Regions from separate parts of the Dactylosporangium sp. NPDC051484 genome, predicted to be linked through region 3. Evidence: riboswitches for the same ligand, from Rfam matches in the RefSeq annotation. Region 3 holds a riboswitch; each other region holds the start of a gene.
What was found. A riboswitch is a leader RNA that binds a small molecule or an ion and turns the genes downstream of it on or off. The one in region 3 is predicted to bind cobalamin.

Region 1 (3,267 bases), on a different contig from region 3:
GATCGCGTGGCTCGGGTCACCGGGGATGAGCCGGATCATCGTGAACACCACGATCGAGATGCCCAGCAGTACCGGCACCGTCGCGGCAAGCCGCACGGCGACGTAGCGAAGCATCGGGCCGGTTACCGCGCCAGCCACATGCCAGGCAGGATCCGCCGCGACAGGTTCGGCTCCACGCCGCGCACCCGGGGCGCGTAGGCCGCACCCCACTGCGTCGAGGCGTACAGGTAGACCAGCGCGACATCGTCGAGCAGGATTCGCTGCGCCTGCTTGGCCAGTTCGGCCTGCTTCGCCGGGTCGAACTCGGTGCCGAGCTGGTCGATGAGCGCGTCGGCCTGCGGGTTGCTGTAGCCGCCGTAGTTGGACACGACGCCGGTGCGGTAGAACGAGCGCAGCTGTCCGGCGATGTCGCCGGTGGCCGAGCCGCACGAGCAGTACGTGGCGATCTCGAAGTTGCCGTCGAGCATCATCTGGTTGGAGGCGGTGGTCTCGACCGGGGCCAGCTCGGTGGAGATACCGACCTTCTTCCACTGGCTCTGCAAGGCGATCGCCAGGGGCTGGAACACGGTGTACGTCAGGATCTTGAAGTGCAGCCGGGTGCCGTCCTTCGCCCGTACCCCGTCCGGGCCGGGCGACCAGCCGGCGGCGTCGAGGATCGCCGCGGCCTTGGCGGCGTCGGTGGTCGTGCCGGAGTCCACGGCGTAGGGCAGCCCGGCGGGAAAGTGCCCGGTCGCCGCCTTGGCGTAGCCGTGGTTGAGCCCGTCCACCAGTTCCTTGCGGTCTGCCGCGAGATCGAGGGCCTGCCGGACCGCCTTGTCCCGCAACGCGGGGACCTTCGTCGTGTTCAGCCAGATGTTGCGGGTGGTCGGCGCCGGCGAGTACACGCTGAATTTCGTGCCGGACTTCTCGTACTGCAGGCGCTGATCGATCTCGACGTTGAACTCGGCGTCGGCGTCACCGGAGCGCAGCGCGAGCATCCGGGCCTGCGGGTCGGAGCCGAGCCGCGCCTCGATTCGCTTGAGCTTGATGCCGCCTTCGGGCTTGCCCCAGTAGTCCGGGTTCGCCTCGGCGACCAGCGTCTCCCCCGGCACGAACTGGACCGGCTTCATGAACCCGGTCAGGTCGGGGTCGCGGTTGAACTCGTCGCCGCGCCGGTCCGCCTCAGCGGCATTGTGAATGCCGTACGTGGTGAGCCGGAACGCCAGCCCGGGGTCGGGAGTCTTCGTCGTGATCCGCAGTGTGGTGGCGTCGGCCGCGGCGAACTCCATCGCGCCGAGGATCGACTTGGCGCGCGGGTTCTTCGCCTTGTGCCGCTCCAGGGACGCCTTGACCGCGGCGGCGTCGACCGGCGCCCCGCTCCAGAACCTCAGACCACTGTGGAGTGTGAACTCCCACACGGTGGGCTCGACGGTTCGCCATGACGTGGCCAGACCTGGCCGCAGGGTGGCGTCGTCGTTCTGCACGACCAGGGACTCGGCCAGGCCGTTCTCGAGGATCCGCTGCGCGTCGATGTGGACCGGATCGAGCGACCTCGGCATGTTGACCGTCAGGAACTTCAACGTCTGTTCGGCGGCGGGCTCGTCGGACGTCGCGACCGGATTGGCGCTGCCGCAACCGGCGAGCGCAAGGGACAGCACGGCGACCAGCGCCGCCGCCCGGAAAATGGACAGCATGCGGAACATCAGCCTTCCAGCACCTCGTGGACAGGGTGTACACGTGCGTGCCGTGGCCGGTCTCCTGGCTGACGGGAGGTGCGTCCCCGGCCGGCCTTCCCAGGCAGAACTGCCCAGTGACCCCACAAGGGTGGATGCCGGAGACTCCCGATCACAGTGGCGAGGGCCGCGCCGGCGTTCCACCGGACTTCCCGAGCACCACGACTCCGGCAGACTACGCAGAGGCCAACCGCACCGACAAGATCCGAATGAGGCATGCCACACTTGCCTGCGCCCGGCAGGTTATGGCCCCCACCGCCGCACCCTTGCCGGCTCCCGCCAGCAGGACCGGCACGTCATCCTGACACCTGTGGATGGAATTCGTGTTGCCGCCGGTCGCGTCGCCCCGTACGGTCTTGGCTCATGTTCTCGCCCAGTGACGTCTAGCCGTCAGGCTTCGACACGGATCCCCCATGGACAACCTCACGTCGACGCCGCCTCGATCCCTGTGGCGTCAGCACGACTTCCGGCTGCTGCTGGGAGGACGACTGGTCTCACAGCTGGGCGACTCGCTGCAGTTCCTCGCGCTGCCTCTGCTGGTCATCACGCTGACCGGGTCCTCGACGCAGGCGGGTGTCCTGCTCGGCCTGCAAACCGTGGTCTACCTCGTCTTCGGACTGCTGGCGGGCGCGCTGGCCGACCGCTGGGATCGCAAGGCCACGATGATCTGGTGCGAGATCGGGCGTGGCGTGCTGACCGCCACCATTGCCGTAGCCGCGGCGTTCGGCATGCTCGGCATGCCGCAGCTCTATGCCGTCGCGGTGCTGAACGGCGTGCTCAGCACCATGTTCGGGGCGGCGAACAGTTCGGCGTTGCCGAACATCGTCAGCAACCGCGACCTACCCGGCGCGCTGGGCGCGGCCGGGGCGATGTCCAACACGCTTCGCATCGTCGGCGGCTCCGTGGCGGGCATCGCCTTCGCCGTGAGCCGGATGCTCCCGTTCGCGTTCAACGCCGCTTCGTTCCTGGCGTCGGCCGTGTCCTTACGCGGCATCCGCGCCGACTTCCAGCAGGCACGGGCCACGACGCCGGCTTCGCCGCGCGCACTCGTGATCGACATCGGTCGCGGGCTGGCCTGGCTGTGGCGCAGACCGGTGATCCGGACGCTGGCGCTGCTCGATGCCGCAGACAGCCTGCGGTACGGCGCCGGCTACTTGCTGATCATCATGCTGGCCAGGCAACTGGACGCGAACCCCACCCAGGTCGGCATGGTGTTCACCGGCGCGGGCGCCGGCGCCCTGCTCGGCAGCCTGCTGGCACCCGCGCTCACCCGCCGGTTTCCGCTCGGGGCCCTGTCCGTCACGATGCTGTGGGTCGAGGCGACGGCCTTTCCGTTCTACGCGGTGGCGCGGACGTGGTGGCTGCTGCTGGTCGTGGCGTTCGTGGAGTCGGTGGTCTCGCCCGTCTACATGGTCGCCCTCGACTCCTATCGGCTCGCCGTCACCCCCGACGCCCTGCGCGGCCGAGTCACCAGCGCGATCGACACGCTCACCACCGGAGGCGCAGCGATGGGCACCATGGCCAGCGGCGCCTTGATCGCGCTGCTGGGAGCACC
Region 2 (3,267 bases), on a different contig from region 3:
GCCCTACAGTCGGCAGCGACATCGTCGTGCACGGATGCGAAGGGACGATTCGAGAACTATGCAGAGAAGACACCTGCTGGCGGCGGCCGGCGGAGCCGTCGCCGGCGCCGCCGGGCTCGCCGGGACCGCCTCGGCGGCCCCCGCCGGTGGCGCCGCGCTGCGGCCCGGCAAGACCCGCCTGATCAGCCTGTCGCACGTCAACGACCCGGCGAAGACGAACATCTACCCCGGCGACCCCGAGTTCACGCTGGAGACCATCGCCACGATCGAGAACGAGGGGTACTACCTGCAGTACGTCCGGGAGGGCGAGGCGACCGGCACGCACTGGGGCGCGCCCGGCCACTTCAACGCCGGCGAGCCGCTCGCCGACGAGCTCGACCCCAACGACCTGTTCCTGCCGGCGGTGAAGATCGACGTGCGGGACAAGTGCGCGCGCAACGCCGACTACGCGCTGACCGTCAACGACGTGAAGCAGTGGGAGCGCTGCCACGGCCGCATCCCCGACGAGTCCATGATCATCATGTGGACCGGCTGGGAGTACAAGTGGGGCACCCCGGCCTTCCCGAACCTCGACGCCGACGGCGTGCTGCACCAGCCCGGCTTCGCGCCGGAGACCGTGCAGTGGTTCATCGACACCGGCCGGATCGGCCACAACGGCGGCACCGGGATCGACACGTTCGGCCCCGACCTGGGCACCGACCCGGAGTACCGCGCCTCGCTGCTGGTGTACCGGCGGCACCGGGTCAGCCTGGAGATTCTCGCCGGGCTCGCGCGGTTCCCGGCGACGGGCGGGTCGGTGCTCTGCGGCGGGTTCATCAACCACAAGGGGTCGGGGTCCACGGCCCTCATCTTCGGAGTGATCCCGCCGGGCGTGCGTGTGTGAAGTGTGTGTGAATGGCCACGGGCCGGTGCCTACGGGTGCCGGCCCGATTGACGTAAGGAGCGCCCGACTCTTAGTGTCTGACGTGTGACGGGGTGAGGGAAGCTGGTGCAAGTCCAGCACGGTCGCGCCACTGTGAGCCGCCTCTCGCGGTGAGTCAGGATACTCCGCCGCCACGACTCCCCATCCACACGAGGGACGCACGATCCCTGAAGGAGGCCACAGATGAGCTCCATCTCCAGTGCCGAGACGCCCCAGGCGACCACGACCCCGCTGGTCCTGCCGATCTCCCGCTCGCTGTTCTGGCTGGGCGGCACCGCGCTGCTCGCCCTGCTGGTCTACTACTTCGTGGGCATCGACCAGGGCGCGGTGTCGATCTTCGGCAGCGACACCCACCTGCACGAGTTCGTGCACGACGGCCGCCACTTCCTCGGCTTCCCCTGCCACTGAGCAGGCTCCCGCCCACAATGGAAAAGCGACTCATCCTGCGCGGCCTGCTGGCCGGCGCAGTCGGTGGCGTGCTCGCGTTCGTCTTCGCCCGCATCCTCGCCGAGCCCCTGATCCAGCAGGCCATCGATTACGAGGATGGCCGCTCGCACGCCCTGGGTGAGGGGCACGAGCACGAGATCTTCAGCCGCGCCATCCAGGAGAACGTCGGCATCGGCGCGGCACTGATCCTCTTCGGCGTCGCGATGGGCGCCCTGTTCGCCGTCGCGTATGCGATCTGCCTCGGCCGGGTCGGGCGCATCCGGGCCCGGCCGCTCGCCCTGCTGGTGGCCGCGGCGGCGTTCACCGGGGTCTTCCTGGTGCCGTTCCTGAAGTACCCCACGAATCCGCCGGCGGTCGGCAACGACGCCACGATCGGGCTGCGCAGCTCGCTGTACCTCGTGCTGACCGGCGCCTCCGTGGTGCTCATGATCCTGGCGACCTGGCTCGGCCGCCGGCTGCAGCCGCGTTTCGGCACGTGGAACGCGGCCCTGCTGGCCGTCGGCGCCTACGCGCTCGCGATCGGCATCCTGTTCGTGCTGCTGCCGAACCTCGGTGACCTGGACGCCAACAAGGAGCTGGGCCAGTCGACCGAGACGCCCCCGCCGCTGCTCGACAGTAGCGGGAAGATCATCTTCCCGGGCTTCCCGGCCGACCTGCTCTACGAGTTCCGCCTGTACGCGGCCGGCGCTCAATTGCTGATGTGGACCGCGATCGGGCTCGTCTTCGGCGCGTCCGCCGAACGCCTGCTGGAGCGGCCGCGGGTCGCGGAGCGCCCGGTGGCGGTCACGCCGGCCTGAGCACGCAGTCGCCGCACGTGCCGCCGCCGGGGATGCGGTAGTACAGGCAGCAACTACGACGGCGTAGCGACCTCTGCCCGGCGCTTGCTTGCCCGACGATCGCCATGCCGGCCAGTGGCGGCCTGCCCAGCAGGTCCGCCACTGCCGGCCACGCGCCCTCCGGCAGCTGCCCGGCCGCCCCGCCGAGCGCGGACGCGACGTTGCCCCACAGCACCCGCGGCGAGAGCCGGAACCGCGCCCGGAACACCTCCAGCAGCGGGGCCACCAGGCCGAGCACCGCCACGTCGAACAGGTCCGCGGCCGGGCGCGCCTCGACCGCCAGCGCGGCGACCGGCAGTGGCCCGCCAGGCACCGGCCGCCACCACAGGTCGGCCGGCGTCACCCCGCGGATCGTCCCGTGCAGGGACTCCGCCAGCAGCGGCGACACGAGCCGCGACGCGTACCCGAGGAACAGCACGGACGCGACCACGCGCTCCGGCACGGCGTCCTCGGCGAGCCCGTACATCGCGACCAGCCCCTGCCGCGACACCGCCACCCGCTCCGCCAGCACGCCGGGCTCCAGCAGCTCGGCGAACGGGCGCCAGCCGGCCCCGGCCTCGTGGTCCTCCCAGACGAAGTACGGGTTCACGCCCGTACCCTATCGGCTGCGGTTTGGTTGAACCCTGAACCGTCTCGTGGTGTAGACCCGTGTGGGGAGGCTGTCGAGAGGGGCTGTGGTGACGCGCGACGAGGAGCTCATGACCGCGCTGTACACCGAGCATTACGGTGTGTTGCTCGCCTTCGTCTCGCGGTACGAACGGGACCGCCACCGCGCCGAGGACCTCGTGCAGGACACGCTCCTGCGCGCGTGGCGGCACATCGAGCGCATCGACGTCACGCGGGACACGACCCGGGCGTACCTGCTCACCATCGCCCGCAACGTGGTCAGCAACGCGTGGCGGGCCGACCAGCGCCGTCCGAGGCTCGTCAGCGACCCCGACGCGGTCGCCGCCGTCGCCGACCCCGGCAACGTCGACGAGCTGGTCGAGGGCTGGCTCATCCGCGCCGCGCTCGAGCGCCTCTCCGCCGAGCACCGCGAGGTGATCAGGTCGGTCTACTACG
Region 3 (3,267 bases):
GAACGTCATCCAGCCGTTGCCGGTCTGCGCGAGGGTGCGCATCATCTTGCCGTAGAGCTCGCGGGCCTTGACGGTCCGCACGGCCTGCTTCTCCGCCGCCCGGTACGCCTCGTCGAACTCGGCCCCGAACAGGTCGGGCAGCTCGGGGGCGTCGGACGGGTCGATGAGCGACCACTCGGCGTCGGCCTCGACGCGGCGCATGAACTCGTCCGGGATCCAGTTGGCCAGGTTGAGGTTGTGGGTGCGGCGGGACTCCTCGCCGGTGTTGTCACGCAGCTCGAGGAACTCCTCGATGTCGGGGTGCCACGGCTCCAGGTAGACGCACGCCGCGCCCTTGCGCCGCCCGCCCTGGTTCACCGCGGCGACGCCGGCGTCGAGGGTCTTGAGGAAGGGCACGATGCCGTTGGATTTCCCATTGGTACCGCGGATGAGCGCGCCCCGCCCCCGCACGCGCGACCACGAGATGCCGATGCCGCCGGAGAACTTCGACAGCTTCGCCACCTGGTGATACCGCTCATAGATGGAGTCCAGCTCGTCGAGCGGCGAGTCCACCAGGAAGCACGAGGACATCTGGGTGTGCCGGGTGCCCGAGTTGAACAGCGTCGGCGAGCTCGGCAGGTATGCCAGGCTGGACATCAGCCGGTAGAAGCCGATCGCCTCCGCCGGCGTCTGCGACAGCCCGCACGCCACGCGCAGCAGCCAGTACTGCGGCGTCTCGACGACCAGCCGGGTCTCGGGGTGGCGCAGCAGGTATCGGTCGGCGACCGTGCGCAGGCCGAAGTACTCGAAACGCAGGTCCCCGTCGAGGTCGACGGCGTCGTCGAACTTGCGGGCGTTGCGGGCCACGAACGCGGCCGTCTCGTCGCCGATCAGCCCCTGCTGGTGGCCATACCGGATCGACTGGCTGAAGCTGGCGATGCCCTGCCCGCGGACCTCCTTGTCGACGAACGCGGCCAGGAGACGGGCGGCGAGACGGGAATACTGCGGCTCCTCGCCGATGAGCTCGGCGGCGGTCTGGATCGACAGCTTGTCCAGCTCGGCGGTGGTGGCGCCGTCGTACAGGCCACTGATCGTCTTCGTGGCCACCCGCAGCGGGTCGATCTCATCCAGCTCGCCGACCCACCGCTCGACCGCCTTGACGATCTTGTTGACGTCGACCGGCTCCAGGTCGCCGTTGCGCTTGCGGACCTGCATAGCATGCCGCCGCTGCTCCGGCGCCCCCTGACCGGGCGCGGCCTTGTCCTGCGTGACCGTCATGTGTGTCCCCCTCGTCACCCGTATGCCGACTCCGGACGGGCGCGCAGGGGACGACGTCACCGGACCACGGCATGCGCCGTCATCTGGCGTCGGCGTCGACCGTCCCGCGCGGTCTCCGACCACTGCGGGCCGATGTGGCCCGCAGTGCGCTGGCAGGTCTTCGGACTCGCGGGCATGACCGGACTCGGTCGCCTACCGGCCGTCGCTTCCCAGACCGTGCGGCCCAGTGCTCGATGACGGCTTTCGTTCCCACTTACCGCTGCGGGGCAGTCCCGGACTCACACCGGGTTCCCTCTTGCGATGCCCGTCCTGGCGGGACGGGCGAACCAGCTGCGGGCAACACCATATATGGGATTCGCTGAGAATAGGAACACCAGATCGTGTGTCGGCGTGTCGCGTGCGTCGCATCACCGTGCGTGACGCCCGAGTGGAGGTCGCCGTGGTGGCATGCGGCGGCGAACGGCGGCCAGGCAAGCCCTGGCCGCCGTCAGTTGCCGTGCCCCGGGGACCTCGCGGCCCGCAGGCCCGCCGCGAGGATCTGCAGGTCCGACCCGACGATCAAGTACCCGGCCCCCGCCAGTCCCTGCGCGGAGGCGGCGTCCACGCTCGCAGACCAGCCGCCGAAGGCCGCCCCTGCCGCCCGCGCGGCCGACGCCACCCGCTCCACCTGTGCTGACAGCTCGTCGCTGGAGGGCAGGCCCAGGCTCACCGACAGGTCGGTGGTGCCGACGAACGCCACGTCCAGGCCGTGGAGCACGTCAGGCCATGGCTCGGCGATCGCGGTCTCGATCTGACCGACCAGCATCGGCGGAGCCTCGGCCTCCGACTGCAGGAAATCCCGCAGTGAGGTAGCGCCGAAACCGGCCACCCTGTTGGCGAGGCTGACCGATCGCTCACCGGACGGGGCGAAGCGCGTCGCGGCCACCAGGCGACGCGCCTGCTCGGCGGTGCGCAGCATCGACAGCTGGATGCCGGCCGCCCCGTTCTCCAGCAGCCGCGCGATCAGCGCCGGCTCGACGGCCGGGACGCGGACCAGCGCCGGTATGCCACAGACCTCGGCGTGCCGAACCAGGCCGATGGCGTCGGCCTCGCCGAGCGTCGAGTGTTCGAGGTCGACGACGACGAAGTCGAATCCCGCGTACGCCGCCATTTCGACGACGTCGGCGTTGGCCAGCTTCACGAAGGTGCCGACCAGGCGGTGACCGGCCGCCAGTTCGGCCCTCAAGGTACGCCGGAGTCCGTGGACCGAAGTCATGCCGAAGCGCCGCCCCGCCACGGGACGGTCTGCACCCGGGCGCCGTTGCGGATGACGATGGCCGGCTCGAAGCGCGGCGCGACGATGGAGTTGCCGGCCGCGTCTGGCAGCTCGACCTCACTCGTCTCGGTCAGCACCGTGACGTCCGCCCGGCCACCGACTTCGAGCCGGCCGTAGCCCTCGGCGTCCAGGCCGAGCAGGGCCGCGGGCGTGACCGTCGCGCGACGAATGCACTCCTCGAACGGCGCGCCGAGCGCCACCAGCTTGGAGATGCTGGTGAGCAGGTCGAAGACCGGGCCGCGCCAGTTTCGGGCGCTGGTGTCCGAGCTGAGGATGTCGGGCAGGAAGCCGGCGCTGATCGCGCGCCTGGCCACCTCGAAGCTGAGGTTGCTCTTGCCGTGCGCCGAGTCGAACAGCACGCCACGCTCGCGCGCCGCGAGCACCTGGGGCAGCACGGCGTCGCCGTCGAGGATGCCGTGCGGCTTGCCGGTGTAGCAGTGCGCGACGACGTCACCGGGGCGCAGGAAGTCCAGGACCACGGGCAGCGGCGCCTCGGTCTCACCGATGTGCACCATCAGCGGCAGCCTTGCCTGCTCGGCGAGGACGATCGACTTCTTGAGCAACGCCTCCCAGTGGTGCCCGACGACATCCTCGGAGAGGCGGATCTTGAAGCCGCGCACCACATCCGGGTTCTCCTCCGCGGTCGCCAGAGCGTCCTCGACCACGAGCGTGTCCGGGTTCATCAGCTCGCCGAA

Region 1: another riboswitch for cobalamin. It lies ahead of AB0367_RS31820 (ABC transporter substrate-binding protein); the one in region 3 lies ahead of AB0367_RS04490 (ribonucleoside-diphosphate reductase subunit alpha).
Region 2: another riboswitch for cobalamin. It lies ahead of AB0367_RS21150 (CbtB-domain containing protein); the one in region 3 lies ahead of AB0367_RS04490 (ribonucleoside-diphosphate reductase subunit alpha).

Annotation. Positions count from the first base shown of each region.
Region 1 covers NZ_JBFAZX010000029.1:52,577-55,843, forward strand. Annotated here, with positions in the region: gene nikB (nickel ABC transporter permease) at 1-114, opposite strand, end outside; gene AB0367_RS31820 (ABC transporter substrate-binding protein) at 123-1,682, opposite strand; cobalamin riboswitch at 1,710-1,891, opposite strand; gene AB0367_RS31825 (MFS transporter) at 2,126-3,267, shown strand, end outside.
Region 2 covers NZ_JBFAZX010000012.1:91,581-94,847, forward strand. Annotated here, with positions in the region: gene AB0367_RS21145 (cyclase family protein) at 59-883, shown strand; cobalamin riboswitch at 938-1,073, shown strand; gene AB0367_RS21150 (CbtB-domain containing protein) at 1,106-1,330, shown strand; gene AB0367_RS21155 (CbtA family protein) at 1,348-2,166, shown strand; gene AB0367_RS21160 (ferric iron reductase) at 2,153-2,794, opposite strand; gene AB0367_RS21165 (sigma-70 family RNA polymerase sigma factor) at 2,883-3,267, shown strand, end outside.
Region 3 covers NZ_JBFAZX010000002.1:116,955-120,221, forward strand. Annotated here, with positions in the region: gene AB0367_RS04490 (ribonucleoside-diphosphate reductase subunit alpha) at 1-1,257, opposite strand, end outside; cobalamin riboswitch at 1,391-1,603, opposite strand; gene AB0367_RS04495 (aldolase/citrate lyase family protein) at 1,745-2,482, opposite strand; gene AB0367_RS04500 (amidohydrolase/deacetylase family metallohydrolase) at 2,509-3,267, opposite strand, start outside.